3 regions of the Microbacterium sp. A93 genome follow, and region 3 is predicted to be linked to each of the others. Evidence: riboswitches for the same ligand, from Rfam matches in the RefSeq annotation. Region 3 holds a riboswitch; each other region holds the start of a gene.
What was found. A riboswitch is a leader RNA that binds a small molecule or an ion and turns the genes downstream of it on or off. The one in region 3 is predicted to bind S-adenosylmethionine.
Positions count from the first base shown of each region.

Region 1: another riboswitch for S-adenosylmethionine. It lies ahead of ACSU1G_RS19735 (O-acetylhomoserine aminocarboxypropyltransferase/cysteine synthase family protein); the one in region 3 lies ahead of ACSU1G_RS04805 (acyl-CoA dehydrogenase family protein).
Region 2: another riboswitch for S-adenosylmethionine. It lies ahead of ACSU1G_RS16170 (cobalamin-independent methionine synthase II family protein); the one in region 3 lies ahead of ACSU1G_RS04805 (acyl-CoA dehydrogenase family protein).

Region 1 is NZ_JBPXMT010000008.1:46,320-53,260, reverse strand. Features, by position in the region: gene zapE (cell division protein ZapE) at 1-319, opposite strand, end outside; gene ACSU1G_RS19745 (CPBP family intramembrane glutamic endopeptidase) at 381-1,274, shown strand; gene ACSU1G_RS19740 (VOC family protein) at 1,371-2,027, opposite strand; SAM riboswitch class IV at 2,198-2,312, shown strand; gene ACSU1G_RS19735 (O-acetylhomoserine aminocarboxypropyltransferase/cysteine synthase family protein) at 2,386-3,744, shown strand; gene metX (homoserine O-acetyltransferase MetX) at 3,761-4,882, shown strand; gene ACSU1G_RS19725 (DUF2231 domain-containing protein) at 5,150-5,710, opposite strand; partial or broken gene ACSU1G_RS19720 (SGNH/GDSL hydrolase family protein) at 5,826-6,682, opposite strand; gene ACSU1G_RS19715 (alpha/beta hydrolase) at 6,745-6,941, shown strand, end outside.
Region 2 is NZ_JBPXMT010000006.1:100,608-107,548, reverse strand. Features, by position in the region: gene ACSU1G_RS16180 (LLM class flavin-dependent oxidoreductase) at 1-148, shown strand, start outside; gene ACSU1G_RS16175 (GntR family transcriptional regulator) at 172-1,527, opposite strand; SAM riboswitch class I at 1,905-2,027, shown strand; gene ACSU1G_RS16170 (cobalamin-independent methionine synthase II family protein) at 2,040-3,269, shown strand; gene ACSU1G_RS16165 (hypothetical protein) at 3,327-3,752, opposite strand; gene ACSU1G_RS16160 (hypothetical protein) at 3,847-4,062, opposite strand; partial or broken gene ACSU1G_RS16155 (IS3 family transposase) at 4,144-4,466, shown strand; gene ACSU1G_RS16150 (transposase) at 4,527-5,102, shown strand; gene ACSU1G_RS16145 (sensor histidine kinase) at 5,175-6,866, opposite strand.
Region 3 is NZ_JBPXMT010000002.1:113,250-120,190, forward strand. Features, by position in the region: gene ACSU1G_RS04800 (acyl-CoA dehydrogenase family protein) at 1-593, opposite strand, end outside; gene ACSU1G_RS04805 (acyl-CoA dehydrogenase family protein) at 593-2,002, opposite strand; SAM riboswitch class IV at 2,095-2,209, opposite strand; gene ACSU1G_RS04810 (MmcQ/YjbR family DNA-binding protein) at 2,370-2,888, opposite strand; gene ACSU1G_RS04815 (queuosine precursor transporter) at 2,922-3,602, opposite strand; gene ACSU1G_RS04820 (ABC transporter substrate-binding protein) at 3,699-4,697, opposite strand; gene ACSU1G_RS04825 (VOC family protein) at 4,880-5,872, shown strand; gene ACSU1G_RS04830 (hypothetical protein) at 5,982-6,902, shown strand.

The DNA of each region.
Region 1 (6,941 bases), on a different contig from region 3:
TCTTCGGCACCTCGAGGGCGTTGAAGAACTGGCCGGCGATCCAGGTCTTGCCCCGCCCGACCCCGCCGTGCAGGTACACCCCGCGGCCCACCGTGCCGGATCCTCCGGTCAGCAGCCGCACGGTCTGCCGCTGGCCCGCGTCCAGCACCTTCCCTCCGGCCTGGAGCGCCTCCAGCAGCACCGCCTCCCGCAGCCGCGGCCACGGATCCCGGGCCCTGCGCCGGCCGCTCACCGGATGGGCCCGGCGCGCCACGAGGCCTCCGTGGCCACCGCCCGCCCGGGCGGTGGCGACGTCGTCGGGGCTCGGGGCGGAGGTCATGGATCCACGCTAGCGCGGCCGGGTGGGGTTGCCGGCCAGCAGGGGTTCCTACACTGGTGCGGTGACCACCACCGCCCGGCCATCCCCGCCCGCCCAGACCGTCCCGCCCTCGGCCCGCACCGTCCGCTGGGAGATCGTGATCGTGCTGGCGCTGTCCCTGGGCCGCTCGGCCGTCTACGCGCTCGTCAACCTGATCGACAAGTGGACGCAGGCGCCCCTGTCCGGACAGACCACCACCCTGAACCCGGCGCTGGATGACCGGCAGTTCTTCGACCTGACCTATCAGCTGCTGGACATCGGCTTCGCCCTGGTGCCGGTGCTGCTGGTGCTGCACCTGGTGTGGATCCGTGGGCGCGACCCGTTCCGTGCCTTCGGCCTGGACTTCCGGCGTCCGGGCCGGGACGCGGCGTGGGGGATCGGGTTGTTCCTCGCCATGGGCCTGGGCACCGTGGCCGTCTACGCGGCCGGCCGGGCCGCGGGGCTCACCACGGCGATCGTCGGCAGTGCGCTGAACGAGTACTGGTGGACCACCCCGGTGCTGCTGTTCTCCGCGCTGCGCCACGGACTGCTGGAGGAGGTGATCGTGGTGGCCTGGCTGTTCGACCGGCTCGGCTACCTGCAGCAGCTGCGGGCCGGGGCGCAGCCGGTCCTGCCCGTCAGTACATCCGTCGACCCGACCGGAGCGAAAGGTGGGCTGCGCAGCTGGGTGAGTGGCGCCGTCGTTCCCCTGAATCCCACCGCCGTGGTGGTGCTCTGTGCGGTGCTGCGCGGCGCGTACCACCTGTATCAGGGGGTGGGGCCGGGTATCGGCAACCTGCTGATGGGGCTGGTCTTCGGGGCGTTCTACCTCAGGTACCGGCGGGTGATGCCGCTGGTGGTGGCGCACTTCCTGCTGGACGCCGCAGGATTCGTGGCCTACCCGCTCCTGGCGGCGGCCGGCCTGTTCGGGACCTGATCCGTTCTCACCCCCGGCTTTCAGTCGAGTCGGGGGGGGGGGGTTTTTTCCCCCCCCCCCCCCCCCCCCCCCGACTCGACTGAAAACGAAAGGTTTTTAGAGCGTGACGGTGCCCTGGGGGGTCTCGAAGGTGACCTCGAGCAGGCCCGGGGTGCCGGAGGGGGATTCGAAGACCACGTTGAGGTCCCCGACCATCTCCTCCGGATCGGACATGCCCAGCCAATCGCGGACGCGGTCCCGGGAGCCGGCGATGGTGATCGAGGACAGCTCGGCCTGGGGCTCGGCGGCCTGGGAGGGGTGCAGTTCCTCAGTGTGGTCATCCCAGCGCAACAGGTAGGGCACCTGCGGATCCGCGATGAGACCCTTGATGCCGATCTGGCGCCAGGTCAGCTCGCGGCCGTCCGGGAACTTCCGGTTGCCGGGCACGGACTGGCGCTCTAGGCGTTCCTCGAACGGGGCGAGGTCATCCACCGCCACGCACCAGCCCATCCAGCCGCCGCCCATCTCGGAGCGGGCGCGGACGGCCTGACCGAACGGGGCCTTCACGGAGGAGGGGTGGTCCAGGACCTCAACGACCTCGAGGTACTGGCGGTTGCGCAGCGGGAAGATCGCGTTGCGGGTGCCGAAGCGGGGGTGTACACCGCCCTTGACCCGCTCGATGCCCAGGGCATCGGCGAGACGGGCCACCGTGGCGGCAAGGCCTTCTTCGGGTCCAACGGCGTACGAGACGTGATCCAAGCGCATCATGTGCATATCGTCGCACTTTCTTAGGCCTCGGACAGGTTAGGTTAACCTCACTTGAAACGTGGCGCACCTCACAGCCCTGGCCTGGTTTCATCCCCGAGTCGCCCTGATGTCGCCCTGATGTCGCTCTGCGACGTAGGGGGATGAATCGTCCGGGCCGATCTGGCACACTGGATTGAGGTCATGAGTGCCAGCATCAAGCCCCGGCTTGCTGGCCGGCAACCCTCCAGCTCGCGGTGGGGTGCCCCGGGTGAGGACCAGGCAGGTGCCGACCGGCATCTGCAAGCGCGGCCACCTCGGCGCAGCGGGTTGACGGATCACGCCCGCTGGCACCCGCGGGTGGCCCTGGATTGACAGGAGCCGTCACTTGACTGACACCCCCACCACCCCGGCCACGGACGCCACCGATGCCAGCGCCTGGGGCTTCGAGACCCGGCAGATCCACGCCGGCATCCCGCAGGAGAACCCCTACGGCGCCACCGTGCTGCCGATCATCCAGTCCAACTCCTTCGACTTCCCGTCCGCCGAGGTCGCGGCGGACCGCTTCGCGCTGAAGGATCTGGGCCCCATCTACACGCGCATCGGCAACCCGACCCAGGAGGCGGTGGAGGGCAAGATCGCCGCACTCGAGGGCGGCGTGGGCGCCCTGCTGCTCGCCTCGGGCCAGGCGGCCACCACCGTGTCCATCCTCAACGTGGCCGGCGCCGGGGACCACCTCGTGGTCTCCGCCTCCCTCTACGGCGGAACCCAGAACCTCTTCAAACACACCCTGGCCAGGATCGGAGTCACCACCACGTTCGTGCAGGACCCGGACAACCTGGACGAGTGGAAGGGCGCCATCCGGGACAACACCAAGGCCCTGTTCGGCGAGACCCTGGGCAACCCGCGCGGGGACGTGCTGGACATCCGCGCCATCGCGGACGTGGCCCACGCGGCCGGGTTGCCGTTGATCGTGGACAACACCCTGGCCACCCCGTACCTGCTGCGTCCCATCGAGCACGGCGCGGACATCGTGGTGCACTCGGCCACCAAGTACCTCGGCGGTCACGCCGCGGCCATGGCCGGGGTGATCGTGGACGGCGGCACCTTCGACTTCGCCACGCAGCCGGAGAAGTTCCCCGGGTTCAACACCCCGGACGAGTCCTACAACGGCATCGTCTTCGCCCGGGACCTCGGTGTGGACGGCATCCTCGGGGCCAACCTCGCCTTCGTGCTCAAGGCCCGCGTGCAGCTGCTGCGGGACTTCGGCAGTGCCATCAGCCCCTTCAACGCGTTCCTGCTGAACCTGGGCCTGGAGACGCTCTCCCTGCGCATGGAGCGACATGTGTCCAACGCCCGCCGGGTGGCCGAGTACCTGGACGGCCACGCCCTGGTCGAGTCCGTGATCTTCCCGGGCCTGCCCTCCAGCCCTTGGTATGAGCGGGCCCAGCAGTACCTACCCGCCGGCCCCGCCGGGTTCGTGTCGTTCGAAATCGTCGGCGGCCGCGAGGCCGGCGCCCGGTTCGTGGACGCGCTGAGCCTGCACCATCACGTGGCCAACATCGGCGACGTCCGCTCGCTGGTCATCCACCCCGCCTCCACCACGCACTCCCAGCTGAACGAGGCCGAGCAGCGCGCCGCCGGCGTCACGCCCGGCCTGGTGCGGCTGTCCGTGGGCGTGGAGAGCATCGAGGACATCCTCGCCGACCTCGACAACGGCTTCGCCGCTGCCGACGTGAGTGCCTAGGGACGGAGTCGACAGCATGACCGCCATCACCGCCCAGCACGCGGCCACGGCCCTCCCCGAGGGGGGCCTGCACACCCAGCGCATCGGTGCCCTGGACTTCGAGACCGGCGGCCACCTGCCCGAGGTGGAACTGGCCTACGAGACATGGGGCACGCTCAATGCCACGGGCTCGAACGCCGTGCTGGTGCTGCACGCCCTGACGGGATCCACGCACGTGGCCTCCTCCGACGCCCTCCCGGAGGAGGGCTGGTGGGAGGGCATCGTCGGGCCCGGCTGCGCCATCGACACGGACCGGTGGTTCGTGGTGGCCCCCAACATCGTGGGCGGCTGCTACGGGACCACCGGCCCGTCGTCGCTGGACCCGGACGGGACCCCGTGGGGTTCGCGGTTCCCGTTCACCACCATCCGTGACTCGGTGCACGCCGAGGCCCGGTTGGCCGACGCCCTGGGCATCCACCGCTGGCAGGCCGTGGTCGGCGGCTCCATGGGCGGGGCCCGCGCCCTGGAGTGGGCCGCCACCTACCCGGAGCGCGTGGCCGGCATGGCCGTCATCGCCTGCGGCGCGCACTCCACCGCCGAGCAGATCGCCTTCGCCCAGGCCCAGATCCAGTCCATCACGCTGGACGCCAACTTCCGCGGCGGGGACTACTACCCGGGCCCGACGCCGGACGGCGGCCTGGGCATCGCCCGCAAGATCGCGCACATCACCTACCGGTCCCAACCGGACATGGACGGCCGCTTCGGCCGCGGCGCCCAGGCCGAGGAGGACCCCTTCGGGCAGTCGCTGCGGCGGCTGGGGCGCTATCAGGTGGAGTCCTACCTGGACTACCAGGCGGCCAAGCTCGTCAAGCGCTTCGACGCCAACAGCTACCTCGTGCTGACCGAGGCACTCATGAGCCATGACGTTTCCCGAGGCCGTGGCACCGAGGCCGAGGTGCTGGCCCGGATCACCGCTGCGCCGTTCATCGCGGCTGTGGAGTCGGACCGCCTGTATTTCCCGGGCCAGTCCCAGGAGCTGGCGCGGCAGCTGCCCGGCGAGGTCCCGGTCTACATGATCGACTCGCCGATCGGCCACGACGGCTTCCTGACGGATCTGGACCAGGTGGCCGCGGACATGACGCGAATCCTGGGGCTCTAGCCACACCGATCCTGCCCAGCCACACCCATCCTGCCCTGCCACAGCAATAATCACTGTGGCTGGGCAGGATCAGTGTGGTCGTTGATGTCCTCCACCAGGTTCCCCGCCCGGGTTCCCCGCCCGGGTTCCCCGCCCGGGTTCCCCGCCCATGCTCCCGGCCCTGGATCCCCGCCCGGGTTCCCCGCCCATGCTCCCGGCCCTGGATCCCCGCCTGAAGAACGACCACCAGGAACACGCCGTCCGGCCGCAGGACGGGATGGATGTCGGTCAGGACTCGAGCGGGGCCGGCCGGGTGCGGCGAGCGGTGCCCTGGGCCAGTGCCAGGTGTCCGCCGAGGAATCCGGCCGCTGACGCGACGGCGTTTCCGCCGGCCGCCAGACCAGCCCCCCAAGCGTGGCGCCCCCGGAGGCGCGCCACGAGGGAGCCCGCGAACAGGAAGAGCGCGGCATCGGTCCCCAGCGCATGGACGGCACCGATCCGGTGCTCCGGACCCTTGGTCTCCGCCCAGTCTGCCGCGCCGGCGAGAGCCGTGGGCACCGCCGCCAGCACACCGGTCGTGACCAGCAGCGTGGCGGCCTGCCGGGACTGGCTCCCCCCGGCCAGATCGAGGATGGAAGCACCCATCCAGCTGCCGAGCGTGATATCGGTGAGTGGCGGGTGTACGGAGTGGCCGAGGACATCGGTGCGGAAGGGACTGTGGCGCACCCACCTGAGGATCGGCCCGTAGGCGAACCGCTGGGCTGCGGCCAGACGGTCCGCGACCGGGCTCTCGCCCAGTGTCCGCAAGACCGCTGCCGGGAGGGACCGGACATCTGCAGTCGGGGGCATGATGATGACCTCCTGGTCCCCACCTCGAGTGCGGAGACCCCATCTCGAAACGATTCCCTCCGCTGGAAATTATCCCACCGCTTCCCGCGTCATGGCAGTGCCCGCCGCCGGTCCTCTACTCGCCAGGGTCGGTGCCCTGGACCATCGGATGACCGAACATGGGCTCGGCCAGGGGGCGCTTGGCTGCCAGGCCGTCTCCGGAGGACTGGCGCCGCAACCGGCGCAGCACCCAGGGCATGAGGTGCTCTCGGGCCCAGTGCACGTCCTCGGTCCGGGCCTGACGCCAGCTCTGGTGCACCGCGGGTTTGGGCTCGAAGGGCACCAGGTCATGGGGCACGTTGAGCGTCTCCAGCACCATCGCGCCGATGGTGTGGTGACCGGTGGGGGAGAAGTGCAGCCGGTCTGCCGCCCACATCTCCTTGCGCGTGAGCTCCCGCAGCGCCCAGAGGTCTGCCACCACGGCATCGTGGCGCAGGGCCACCGTGTGCACGTTCTCGTTGTAGATGGCCACCTTGCCCCGGATCCGCCCCATCATCGGGGTGTCCCGGATGTCCGGGCCCGTGAAGAGCACCACGGTGGCGCCGCTGGCTGCCAGCCGGCCCACCAGCCCGTCCAGGGTGAGCGTGATCCGTCCGGGTCCCCGCCCGGACGGATCACGTCATTGCCGCCGGCGCACAGGGTGATGAGGTCGGGCTGGAGGTCGAGCGCGGGCCCGGCCTGTTCGGCAGCGATCTGCGCGATCAGCCGGCCGCGGATGGCCAGGTTGGCGTAGGAGAAGTCCTCGCCCTCCCGGACGCGGTATGCGAGCTCCTCGGCCACCCGGTCCGCCCATCCGCGGTGGGCGCCGGGGTGGTGCGGGTCCGGATCGCCGATGCCCTCCGTGAAGGAGTCGCCCAGCGCCACATAGCGGCGCCAGGGGTGGACCGGGTGCAGGGCAGCGGTCGAGTGTGGTGTGGATACGGCATCAGACATGTCTCGATCCTAGATCCCGGGTTACCCGTGGGTCAGTTCGGTCCTCGCCTACGCTGGGATCCATGACCGAACCACAGAACCCCGCACCATCCCCTGCATCCACCCCGGCTGGGCCCACCGAGCCGTTCGTCCGCTGGTCCCGGCCCGAGGCCGAGCGCGCGGGCACGCACCTGCTGGTGATCCTGCACGGCTACGGTGCGGACGAGAATGACCTGTTCGGGATCGTGCCGGAGCTGCCGGAGAAGTTCACGTTCGCCTC
Region 2 (6,941 bases), on a different contig from region 3:
GGCCGAGCAGGTGGCAGAGAAGATCCGCGCGTACCAGGACGCCGGACTGACCTTGCTGTTGATTCAGTCCTCCCCACTGGAATCTGAGCTGGAGCGCGTCGCACGCGAAGTGTTTCCGCTGGTCGAGCGGGCACCCGCCGCCGTCTGAGGCTGGTCAGGCGGCGGGGCGGCTCAAGGGAAGATCGGAGCGAGGACTCCAGTGCTGGCCGCGGCCACCAGCCCGGCCAGTTCGTCGAGTCGCTGCCGCCGTTCCGGCATCTGCGCGATGGACAGGCGCAGCCGCTGTCGGCGTGGGGAGGCGTCGCCGACGTAGGAGTTCTCGCTGACATCGGTGACGATTCCGTGCCCGCCCAAAGCCAGCGCAGCGGCACGTTCATCGTGGACGTCCGCCCAGAGCGCCCAGCTGCCCGGGCCGCTGTGCACGGTCATCCCCGTGGAAGCGAACGCCTCCAGCGCCTGCTGGCGTCGCAGCGCGTAGCGCTGCCGAGCTGCATCGATCAGCCGCCTGGTGGCCGGCTCGCTCAGCAAGGTGGCCAGTGCGTTCTGCAGCAGGCGGCTGTTGGACGCCACTCCCCCGCTGCGATGGTGGATGGCGGCATCCACCAGGGCGCCGTCTCCGCCGATCACCGAGGTCCGCAGGTCGATGCCGAAGGCCCGGCAGTACTCTTCGACCCGAATCGTCTGGTGGGGCAGATGCCCGCCGAGCGAGCGCACCGGCTCGGGCGAGAGCGGACCCAGAACGTCGTTCTCCACGATGTTGACCGACGTCGAGGCCAGCAGCTCGGCCAGCTCCGCGGCGCGGTCAGCACTGAGCACATGCCGGTCTGAGAACGGCCCCCCGGGCGAGAGCACCAGCGCTGCAGCTCCGGCGTCGACCGCAGCACGCACGGCCGAGGGGTCCGGGCCGTCGTCGTCCACCGGGATCCCGATCACGGTCAGGCCCTGTTCGCGCAACCCGGCCAAAAAGCCGGGAGCCACCGGCTCTTCGCAGGCAACCACGCTGCCCTCGCCCACCGCCGCCCGGGTGGCCAGCCACAATCCCTCGGTACCACCGCCGGCCGTCATCCACCCGGTGGCCTCGAAGGGCCAGTGCCGCGCCACGACCCGATGCAGGTTCGGCACAATGTACTCGCGTCCCCACTCGTTGAAGTGCGGCATGGACAGTGCTGAGAAGACGGCGCCCTCCAAGGACGGCAACAGCTCCGGATCTGGGCTGCAGAACAGGAAATCCACGTCAGACCAGGCCACGGGATCAGCATCGCCGGGGCGTGTGCCAGCCAGCGCTGACACCAGCGTTCCTCCACGTTGCCGGGTATCGACCAACGACTCATCCCGCAGGATCGACCAGGCCTTGGCGACCGTGCCCACGCTGACCGACAACTCCGTGGCCACGGCGCGGACGGTGGGCAGCCTGCTTCCGGGAATCATCTGGCCCGAGGTGATCAGATCTCGAACCTCCGCGGCAATACCCCGCGAGTCACGCGCGCTCAGCAATGTTGCGAGCTCGGCGGCGCTCTTCTCAGCCACGCGGATGGCCTCCATCACCAGTAGCTCTGCCAGTGTGCACCGCAGTGCCCGGCATCGGTGCGGGGATCCAGCAACGCATGTGAATGCCCTCTTCCTGAAGCGACCGGTCCTTCTGACCGTCCAGTCTATGACGCGGCAGGACACCCGGCCGGCGTTGTCATCTTCGCCCCCGGCCCCGTCATCTTCAATGATCGGCTGCCAGTGAGGTCCCGCGGGGAGGTGGCTCCGGCGCCCGAGCCGAATGAGTCGACACGGATGCGTCATGTGACGACGGCAGCAGGCACCGGTTCCGTCCAGATGTCGACGTGTGACGGGACGGAGGACCCGTGGCTCCGCCGGCTCGTAGGGACACCGCCGGCGCTGGTAGTCCTGGTGGTGTCCCATCCGGAGCGACCGAGAGACCTGGCTCGTTGACGTCGCAGCAACCGCCCCCGCCACGGATCTCTTCTGTGATCCGATGCGCATCACGGGAACGGTGCTACTGCCAGGACCGATGGAAAGGTGGCTTTGCCATGTCCTTGAATTCCGATCACATCCGCACGACCCACACGGGATCGCTCCCTCGAACCCCCGAACTCCTCGCTGCCAACGCGGCCCGTGAGGCGGACGGGTTCACCGACGAGTTCCGCGGTCTACTCGAGGCCTCCGTGGTGGACATCGTCCAACGCCAGCAGAAGCTCGGCATCGACATCCCGAACGACGGCGAGTACGGGCACGAGATGTCCCATGACGTGGACTATGGCGCCTGGTGGAATTACTCGTTCTCCCGGCTCGGCGGCTTGCAGCAAGGCGACAAGGACCGCTGGGCCGAGGCGGAGGTCCACCGATCCTCCCCCGGCAACATCGTCCTGACATCCTTTCCGGACCGCCGGGATTGGACGAGGTTCCGCGAGGCCTACAGCGACCCCAACGGTGGCGTGCTCACGGGCCGCAAACCGGTGTCCCAGCCGAAGGTCGTGGCCCCGCTGACCTACACCGGCCACGACCAGGTGCGCTCCGACGTCACCAACCTCCAGGGCGCCCTGACCCGAGCCGGGGTGGAGGAAGGGTTCCTGGCCGCCGTGTCACCCGGCTCCTGTGCCCGCATCGGCAACGAGTACTACCGGACCGAGGAGGAACTCGTGTGGGCCTCGGCGGAGGCCATGCGCGAGGAATACCTGGCCATCGTGGAGGCCGGCCTGACCGTCCAGCTGGACGACCCCTCGTTGGCTGAGAGCTGGGACCAGATCAATCCGGAGCCCTCGCTTCAGGACTACCTGGCGTTCCTGAAGGTCCGCGTCGAAGCCACCAACTGGGCACTGCGCGGCATTCCGCAGGAGAAGATCCGGCTGCACGTGTGCTGGGGATCCTGGCACGGACCGCACACCACGGACATCCCCTTCAAGGACATCGTGGACACCGTTCTGCAGGTCAATGCCGGGGCCTATTCCTTCGAGGCCGGAAACGTCCGGCATGAGCATGAATGGCGGGTGTGGGAGGACACGGTGTTGCCGGAGGGCAAGTCGATCATCCCCGGCGTGGTCTCCCACGCCACCAATGTGGTGGAGCACCCCGAGCTCGTGGCAGACCGCATCGAACGGTTCGCGAAGCTGGTCGGCCGCGATCACGTCATCGCCTCCACCGATTGCGGCCTGGGTGGCAGGGTGCACCCGCAGATCGCCGTCGCCAAGCTCGAATCCCTGGCCGCCGGTGCCGCCCTGGCGACCCGGCGACTGTGGAAGACCGCCACCGTCCTCGTCTGACGTCCAGAGGCGTCCGGACCGTCGCGGAGTAACGCGGCGGTCCGCGCCGGTCGGGCATCAGCTGCGGGGAACGGGATACCAGTCGAGACCGGCGGCCAGCTCACCGGCGCCGAGACCGGAGGCGAGGGCGGCGGCGGAGTCCACGGCCGGCGTCGGGAAGACCAGCTCGCACGCCTCAGCCCAGGTGCCACAGTGCTGCAGCACGCGCCACGGCCCCTCGGCCTCACGCGGGGCCAGGACGGAGCCGACGCTGGCGAGCACCTCGCCCGCACCCAGCTGAACCAGGTCCGCGATCAGCCCGCTGACGCGGACGGTGCCGGAGCCGGTGACCACGGCATCCTCGAGCAGCCCGTGGACGTCCACTCGTACGCCGGCGGGCACCTCGATCAGGCCGCACACCGAGCCGAGGAGGGTGGTGGATTCCGCCGGAGCGCCGTCCAGGACGGTCACTCCACCTCGGGCGTTCTCGGCATTCCTCCACATGCCGTCCACGCTAGGGAGCGCGCCACGCGCCCGCCACCGGTGGAGGTGGGGACCTCTACCCATCGACTGGCCAGGGAATTCGTGGTGGAAGGCGTCAGAAATGAGGGCCGGCGGTCTCCCACCCGCCGGTGCCAGTCCCACCATAGGCACTGACGGCCCAGGATGCATAGTGGCTCAAGGCCACGATCTCGCGGTGCCAGGCGCGGCCGTCCTCACCGTCGTACAACCAGGCCGGTGCGCCCAGTTCCAGTGCGGAGGCGGCCATCTGCGCCTGGGAGACGGTCTCGGCCAGCGAGTACAGCTCGTGCACGCGGCGCCGGTGGCGCTGCGTCCTGCGGGCCGTCCCACCAACACCTCCGAAATCAGGGTGTTGCGACGATCGGTTGAATTCGCCCAATACACATCCATCCGCTACGGCGAACGCCTCGCTGAGATCGGGGCGGTGCCCTCGATCGGCACCGTCGGCGACAGCTATGACAGTGCCCTGGCCGAGACGGTGAACGGTTACTACAGGGCCGAACTGATCCGTGGTCCGGCCCGTGAAGGACGGCCCTGGAAACTGTCGAGGACATCGAGCTCGCCACCCTCAGCTGGGTCCACTGGCACAGCAACACCCGCCTGCACGGCTACCTAGATGACGTGCCCCCAGCAGAGTTCGAGGAAACGCTCTACGCTACAAACCGGACCGACCAGACCTTGGTTGGAATCCAATAGAACGAGTCTCCATCAGACCCAGGGCGATTCACCGACTTCAAGGGCCCCTACAGCTGCCAGGTGTTCAAGGTGTACTCGGTGATCGACATCTTCTCCCGCAAGATGGTGGGCTACCGGGTCGAGGACCGCGAGGCCGATGTGCTGGCCGTGGACATGTTCGCTGCGGCCTTCGCTGCCGCCGGCACCGCCCCGGACTACCTCCACGCCGACAACGGGGCTGCGATGCGCTCAAACGCCCTGGCAGGTCATATGGCCGGCCACGGTGTTCAGCTCACCCACAACCGACCCTACGTCTCCAACGACAACCCGTACTCCGAATCGGAGTTCCGAACTCTGAAGACCCGGCCGAACTACACCAAGGTCTTCACCGACCTGCAGGCCGCCCGAGACTACGTCGATGCGCACGTGGTCTGGCACAACACCGCCCACCGGCACAGCGGGATCGCCCTGTTCACCCCGGACCAACTCCACGACGGGACCTGGGTGAAACCTCACCACCGGCGCCAGGGCGCCCAGCAGGACTACTATCGGGCCCACCCCGAGCGCTACCGCCACCGGGCCCCGACCACGCCCCTGCCACCGGCCTGGTCAGGCATCAATCACCCTGGACCGGAACCACACCAACCCGATCACTGACTCCAAACAGGTTGACATCCGCCGGGTCCGGCCGGAACGGGGCCAATTCCTGTTACTCAGTTGGAGTGGGCCTCAGGACGGCGGACCGTCGATCGGGATGCGGACCGTGAAGGTGGACCCCGCACCCTTCTCCGAGTCCACCAGGATCTCCCCGCCATGGGCCCGGACGAAGCCCTGGGTGATGGCCAGCCCCAGGCCGGTGCCGGGGATGGCCGCGTTGCGCACGTGCTCGGTGCGGTAGAAGTTCGTGAACAGTTGGCCGAGCTCGTCCACGCTCATCCCGAACCCGGTGTCCCGGATCGTCAGCTCGGCCCAGTCCCCGCGGCCGTCCACGCCGGGAAGCTGCCGGAGTGAGACGTCGACGGAACCGCCGTCCGGCGTGTACTTGATGGCGTTGGACAGCAGGTTGTCCACCACCTGACCCATCTTGACCGGGTCCACCTCCGCCTCCATCCGGTCCGGGAGGTCAGAGGTCAGACTCAGGCCCGCGTTCCTGGCCTGCACCTGCACGGATTCCACACTGTGCCGGACCAGCCGGGCCAGGTTGGCCTGCTGCACGGTGACGCTGGAGCTGCCGGCGGCGGAGTCCAGCAGGCTCGTGACCAGCCCCAACAGCCGTTCCGCATTGCGCTGGGAGGTGGTCAGGAACTTCCGCACGATGGGGTCCAGGTCCTCTTCCAACGCGATGTCCAGGTAGCCGATGATCGAGGTCAGCGGGGTGCGGAACTCGTGGGAGACCTCGGCCACGAAGTGTTCTCGGGTCTTGATGGCGTCCATGAGGTCGGTGATGTTCTGGAACACCACCACGGTGCCGGCGAAGTGGTCCTGCTCGTCATACATCGGGGAGGCCGAGACGGAGAGGTGTTGCTGTGCGCCGTCCGTGCCGATCGCGATGATCCGGCCGCGGTAGTCCTTGCCCTGCAGCGCCTGGGCCACCGGCCGCTCTTCCGTCGGTATAGGCGTGACGCCGTCCGCCTCGAACAGCAGCAGCTCACCCTCGGAGCCGTCATCTCGGCCGGGCGGCAGGCCGATGAAGTGGGTGCGCCGCTGGGCCTGGTTCATCAGGACGTCATGGCCGTCACCGTCCACCACCAGGATCCCCACGTCCGAGGTCTCCACCACGGCCTGGAGCATCAGGTTCTGTGATTTGGACGTGTCCAGGGAGGCCCCCAGTTCCAGGCGTTGCCGGTCCATGCTCCGGGCCAGGATGCTGGCGGCGGCGCCCAGCGCCAGCATCAGGAACGGCACCATGGTCGGCCTGGCCAGGCTTGATTCGATGAGCTCGTCCGGAAACGGGGACATTCCGGGCAGGTACGGCCACCACGTGACGGCTGCGGTGCCGATGAAGCCGAGAGACAGGGCGAGCGCGGGGTAGATCCCAGACCAAGCCAGCCAGAACACCGGGAACGCCGTGAGCAGGGACATTCCATCCAGCACATACCGGGCTGCGGTCCACAGCGGCGCGATCGCCACGAAGTCCAGCAGCGGGATCACCCAGTAGAGCACGGGTGGCAACCGCTGCCACGGCACCACCCACGCCAGCAGCGTCAGGACCATGATCCCGCCGAAGCCGATGGCCAGGTGCGGCGAGCCAATGGCCACGCCTGGGTCGATCAACAGGACGGCGATGACCACGAGGATGGAGGAGATCGTCAGCGGCAGTTGGGACAGCAGGACGCGACGCCTCAGCGAGAACTGGCCGAAGTGGCGGCGCCCCTCGACCTCATCGGGGGTGGGCATCGTCGTCGGTGTGGAGAGTGACACGGCGTGACTCCGTTTCGTTGCGAGGCATGAGACGCCCCTGCAGACACGATAGCCTTGGGCCAAACAATGCTTTGG
Region 3 (6,941 bases):
TCCACGGGCACCGTGGCGGCGATCTCCTCGCCCGCGGCGTCCACCGCGGCCACGATGATCCAGTCCGCGTACAGGGTGCCCGTGGAGTAGTACTTGGTCCCGTTCAGCCGCCAGGTCCCGTCCCCATCCTGGACCAGGGTGGTGGTCCCCTGGCCCACGGCGTTGTTGATCTCCGTGACGGCATTCCCGACGACGGCCCCCTCGCCGAGGCGGCGCAGCCACCTCTCCTTCAGGGCCGGGTCCGGGTGACCCAGCACGTTCTCCTGGTTGATCAGGTGCGCCCGCAGCGCCTGGACGAGGTTCGAGTCCGCCGCGGCCAGCTGAAGGATCAGCGGTGCCTGCTCGGCGAAGGTGAGCCCGGCTCCCCCGTACTCCACCGGGACCCGCAGGGCGGTGAACCCGGCCGCTGCCAGGGCCCGGACGGCGCCCCGGTCGATGAGGCGGTCCGCCTCGCGTGGGGCGGCGCTGGCCGCGATCTCGGCGAATACCGGGGCGAGGCGTTCCCGGGCGGCCCGGTAGGCGGCGGAGCCCCAGCCGGTGCCGCGGGAGGTGCCGGCGTCGGTGGTCCGGGTGGTCAGGGTGGTGGCAGTCATCATGCTCCTGGGGTGGTTGCAGTCGAGTTGCGGGCGGTGGAGTGGAACGGCGGGATGGTCCCGTTGAGACGGAAGGCGCCGATGGCCTGGGTGCGGTAGATCAACGGGGTGTGGCTGGCGACGGTGCGGGCGTTGAGCCAGTGCTGGTGCAGCTGCTTCGAGGCGTCCGTGGCCGAGGCCCCGCCGGTCTCGAAGATCTGGTTGGTGGCGTCCAGGATCAGCTCGGACACGACGAGCGAGGCCTCGGACAGGGCGATGTTGGCGCGGGTGTGGGCCTGGACGACCACGGGGTCCTCCAGGTCGGTGTGCCCGCGGACCTGGCGGTAGGACTCCTCCACCACGGCCGCCGCGCCGCGCACGATCTGCCGGGCGGCGGAGACCTTGGCGGAGACGGAGCCGACGACCTGGTGCACCAGCGGGTCCACCGCGGGTGTCTCGGCCGTCGCATGGTCATAGGTCCGACGCCGACCCCTCACGAAGGCGGTGATCTCCCCCACGGCGGTGGTCCCGATGCCGGCCTGGGTGGCTGTCAGCACGATCCACAGCACCGTGTACGCCAGGACGCCGGTGGGCACGTTGAACTCCTGGGTGCGCTGGGCACGTACGGGGACGTGGTCGAACGTGGTGGTGCCGGAGGCGGTGAGCCGTTGACCGAAGCCGTTCCAGTCGTCGATCCGCTGCACGCCGGGATCCCGGGCGTCGACGATCGCGAAGATCGGCCCTGCCTCTTCCTGGTCTGTGTCCTGTCCGGGCCGCACGGAGGAGACCAACAGGTAGTCGGCGAAGATCGCCCCGGTGGAGTAGAACTTGTCCCCGGTGAGCCGGGCGACCTCCGTGGTGCCGGTGGCGGCGGCCGCCTGCACGGTGTCCTGATCGGCGTCGATCCATTGCACGGGGCGCCGGCCCGTGGACGGCGGCAGCTCCACGAGGGCGTTGCCGAAGATCGAGCCCGCGGCCACCTCGGCCAGCCACCACTCGGAGACGGCGCCCTGGGACTCGTTCTCGTGTTGCTCGGTGAACATGAAGTGCCCGTGCAGGGCCTGCGGCAGGTTGGGGTCCGCGGCGGCCAGGTCCACCAGCAGATCGGCGAACTGGGGCAGGCTCGCCCCGATGCCTCCGTACTCGCGGCCCAGCCGGACCCGGGTGAAGCCCGCACCGCGCAGGTACTCGATGGCCGCGAACGCCAGCTCGTGGTCCAACTCGCGCTGGGCGGCCCCCGCCGCGACGGCCGCGAAGACCGGGGCGAAGTGTGCGGCGAGCTGGGCATCGGTGGGTCCGGAGGGTGCGGTGGCCGCGCGCAGCTCCTCGAACGTGGGCAGCTGCCCGGCCGGGCCGGCGTCGGAGCTGGGGTTGGAGGTGGGATTGGTGGTGGGGTGGGTGGTGGTTCCGGTGCTGGTGGTGTCCGGCATGGGGGATCCCTGTCATCCATGGCACACCGGAGACGAGCGGTCCGGAGCATGGCGTCGCCAAGACCCTCAGGTCCGGGAACGCTGTCGCGGTGGTGCCGTACTTGCCCCGCGGCGGTCGCCGGGAGGCCGAATCATCACCTGGAGCACCCCACTACGGGAGAGGGTTGCCGTCCGGCCAGCCAGGGCTTCGCACCGGATCTCGTGATTCCACGGTCAACACTATGGAGGTGGGCGGGGCCGGCCAATCATGACGTCATGAACCGTGGTCCGCCGTCATCTACCCGGCTCGAGGTGCCGGTTCGGCCCCGGCACGGCACCCATTGTCCCTGTATGACGGGGGATGACGCGCCCGATCAGGTCCGGGGCGTCAGGCGTCGAGTGCCCGAACGCAACGGGCAGGGGCCGTGAGCCGGTAGCTGGCCTCGAGCCATTCGGCCACCTCGGCCCACCCCTCCTCCCCGGTCTCGCCCTCCTCCCCCGTCTCGCCCGCCCCGCCCGCGTCCGCTTCCGGGTCCGATTCCGGGTCCAGGAGCGAGAGGTCGAGCGCGAACCACCCCTTCACGCCGAGATAGGCGGGGCGGAAGGCACGGGGGTCCTGCTCCAGGAAGTCGACGTCAGCCGGCTCCGGTTTCACGATCACGGCCCGGGGGTACTGGAGGTAGCCCGCCCAGTCGTCACCGGCCTCCCCGCCGGGCGGAAGTTCCACACCGTCCCGTACGGCCCGCTCCGCCTGAACCGAGGCCCCGTAGTACGCGAAGACCTTGGTGGTGAAGAACGCCGGCCGGCCGTGGGAGACCTTCATCCGGGCCTCGGGGAGGGCCAGCGCCAAGGCGCGGACGCGCTGGAAGTGGAGGTCGCCGTCGTCGTACATCTGGGGGTGGACCATGTCCACCAGTCTCACCGGCCGCGGGACCAGATGTCAGGAGTTGTAGGCGGGTTCTGCCTTCTTGACCCGGCCGATGACCCACATGGTCACCGGGGAGAGGACGATCTCCACGACGGACTTGAAGACGAAGCCCACGAGCACGTAGTTGAGGAAGGTCGGCAGGTCCGTGATGCCGATGACGCCGGCGGCGATGGAGCAGAAGACCAGCGTGTCCAGGAACTCGCCCACCAGGGTGGAGGCGGCGAGCCGGCCGAAGAGCAGCTTCTCCCCGGAGCGCCGCTTCATCCGGACCATCAGCCAGGAGTTGGCGAGCTGGCCGATCAAAAAGCCCAGCAGGGAGGCCAGCACGATCAACGGCACGGGGGTCAGGGTGCGCACGAGTGCGTCCTGGCCGTCGTACCACACGGCACCGGGCAGGGCGATGATGATCCAGAAGCAGGCCGCCGCGAAGATCGAGAGCGCGAAGGTGGTCACGATCGCCCGGCGGGAGGCCTTGAACCCGTAGACCTCGGAGACCACATCCCCCACGATGTAGGCCAGCGGGAAGAGGAAGAAGCCGCCGTCCGTGACGATCGGTCCGAACATGACGCCCTTGGAAGCACCGAGGTTGGACAGGATGAGCACCGCGGCCATGACGGCCGTGAAGATCGCGTACAGGCCGGTGCCGGTGGGGGCGAAACGGGGGGCGGACGGGGCAGGGGCAGCGTGGTTCACGTCAAGTCCTCGGGTGGTGGTTCGCGGGGTTCACGCGCGCCTGCTGCCCCAGGTGGCGTCCGAACAACCCCCTATTCTTCCATACCCCCGGCGGAACTACTGGACGATCATGTCCTTGAGGTCGGGCTCGGCATCGATGAAGTCGTACCTGACGGCGAGCTGGCCGATCGCGTGGAGCTGGTCTTCGCGGATCTCACCACCGAGCTGGTCCAGCTTGAGGGCCATGGCGGCCTCCTCGGGCAGGTTCAGGAACTCCGGCAGCAGCTTCTTGGCCTCGTCGTTGTTCTCCTCCGCGGCCGCCAGCGCCTCCGTGATGGCCTCCTGGAACTGTTCGACCGTCTCGGGGTTCTCCTCGGCGAAGGCGCCGGAGGTGAAGGTGACCATGGTGGGCATGCCCTCGATGGAGTCGCGGAACGAGTAGCCGAGCAGTTCGTTGTCTGAGTCCTCCAGCGCCTTGGTCAGGAAGGGCTCCGGGATCCAGATCGCGTCCGTGTTGCCCTGCTCCAGCTGGGCGGGCATGTCCTGGAAGGGCATCTCGGCGAACTTCACGTCTGCCGGGTCCGAGCCACCCTGTTCCGCCAGATCCATCAGCGTGAGGTCTCCGAGGGTCCGCAGCGCGTTGATGGAGGTGGTCTTGCCGGCCAGGTCACCGTAGTCCTTGATCCCGGCGTCCACGCGGGTGACCACCCCGGAGGTGTCCTCCCCCTCGTCCGCGGAGTTGCAGTACCCGGCCACGATCTTCATGTCCAGGCCTTGGTCCACGGCGGTGAGGACGGACAGGGGATTGCCTACCCCGAAGTCCATCTGCCCGTTGGACACGGCCGGCAGCATGGCGGCGCCAGCATTGGCCAGGGCGATCTCCACCTCGAGGCCGTGCTTCTCGAAGATGCCCTCCTGGATCCCGTATTCCACGGCGATCGACGCCGCCAGGGGAACCAGGCCGACAGTCACCTGCGTCAGCCCACCCTCCGCTGCGGCAGGGCCGCCTGATACCGAGGTGTCCCCGGTGCCGGAGGGCGCTCCCGAGGAGCAGGCGGTCAGGGCCAGGCCGGCAGCGGCGAGAACAGACACGGCGGTGAGATGACGAGGTCTCATGACGACTCCTGCGATTGTGAAATGGGTCACTCATCGAATGAATACCTATGACCGTAGCCATAGCGCGCCAAACTGTCTATAATTTTGTTGACAATCTTGTTCAACATCCGTCCCACCGCATCCCGTTCCATCCTCCGTTCCCTCACCATCCGAGCAGCACCGCGTCTGACAGGAGCACATCCATGACCGAGCGCATCCGCGACATCGCCCACCTCTCCACGGTGGAGCTGTACACCCCGAAGTTCGAGGAGTCCCTCTGGTTCTTCAAGGACCTGCTCGCCATGCGCGAGGTGGGCCGCACCACGGAGAACGGGGCGGAGTCCGCCTACCTGCACTGCTGGGATGACTACGAGTCGTACTCCATCAAGCTCACCTCCAAGGAGCATGCCGGCGTCGGCCGCGTCGCCTGGCGCGCCCAGAGCCCCGAGGCCCTCGAGCGCGTGGTGGCCCGGATCGAGGCCACCGGCCTGGGCGAGGGCTGGGTGGACGGGGAGATGGGTCGCGGCCGCACCTTCCGGTACCGCAACCCGGACCAGCACCTGATGGAGGTCTACTTCGACACCGCCTGGTACGAGGCGGACGACTCGGACCGCCCGGCCCTGAAGAACCAGGCCGCGAAGTTCCCCGGTTTCGGCGCCAACGCCCGCCGCCTGGACCACATCAACTACCTGACCTCGGACATGGCCGCCGTCTGCGAGTTCACCGAGAACGTGATGGGCGGCTACACCACCGAGTTCATCCAGCTCGATGACGGCGACGTGGGCGGCCACTGGTTCACCTTCGGCCAGAAGTCCTATGACATGGTCTACTCCGACGACTGGACGGGCACCCCCGGGCGCCTGCACCACCTCGCCTTCGCCTCGGACACCCGCGAGGACATCCTCAAGGCCGCGGACATCTTCCTGGAGAACGGCGTCTTCATCGAGTACGGCCCCTACAAGCACGCCATCCAGCAGGGCTTCTTCCTCTATGTCTGGGAGCCGGGCGGCAACCGGATCGAGCTGGCCAACCAGGGCTCCCGCCTGATCCTGGCACCGGACTGGAAGCCGATCCCGTGGTCCCAGGGCGAACGCTCCAAGGGCCAGGCCTGGGGCATGAAGACCATCCCGACCTTCCATACCCACGGCACCCCGGTCGTCGAGGACTCGGACGCCACCGCGAACCCGCACGGCTGACCCCTCCCACCCCTCCCCCATCACGGCCGCGCCAGTCGTCGAGAATCGCCGAGCGAATCGACAGGTGGCGCGGCCGTGTTGACTGGTGACGTCCGCGTAGGCTCGGCGCATGCCCCAGAACTTCGGATGGTCCGCCGACGCTCCCCCGCCCCTCGCGGCCTCCCCGTGGTTCGCCGCCGCCTCGGCCGCGGCCATCGGCGGGCTGAGCCTCATCGAGCCCCGCGGCCTGGGCTCCGGTGCCAAGGCCGCCTACCGGATCACGACGGCGGCGCTCACCGGCGCGTACACCGCCGCCACCCTGCCCCCTGGGACGACGGCGGGCATGCCCGCGCGCTACACGGACGGGCCACGTGGGCAGTTCATCCCCCTGGCGACCATCGGGCGCGGCTCCGCCGCGCTGGCTACCGGTGGCCTCGCCCTCGGCCTGGCCGAGCCGCTCGAGGCACTGGACGCCCGTCTCACGGACTGGCTCACCGAGCGCGGGGTGAGCCGACCGCGGTGGTGGCTGGCCGGCGTCGGGGTGGCGATGGTGGCGGCGGGCTGGGCCTCCGATCGGGCTGAGGCCCGCGGCCTGCAGCGCACCGTCTTGCAGCACGCGGGGGCGCCCGGCGAGGACGGCGGCCACGGCCCCGTTGACCCCGCCATCGCGGCCATCCTGGACGCGCTGCTGAAGCCCGGCATCCCCGGGGCCGAGGCCCTGCGGATCCAGCTGGAGACGGTGGAGCAGCAGGATGTGGACGCCGGGTTCATGACGGACGCCTACCTGGTCGTCCACCCTGATACCCCGCGCGTCACCCCGCGCACGCAGGTTTGGCCCGTCAAAGCCCGATTCCAGCGCGGCAATGCGCTGTTCGAGATCGAGCTGCAGATCCATGAGGGCCGGGTGGAATCGCTGTCCCTCATGCTGGCCGACGAGATGTACGGGCCGGACAGCGAGGTCGACCACGTCGCGGCGATCAGCGCCCTCACCGCCTGGCCGGAGACTGAAGAGCTCGAGTTCGTCGCCGAGTCGGCCGATCCCCTGTCCTGACGCCCTGAGCCTCGCGAAACCCATCACGGCCGGGCCAAC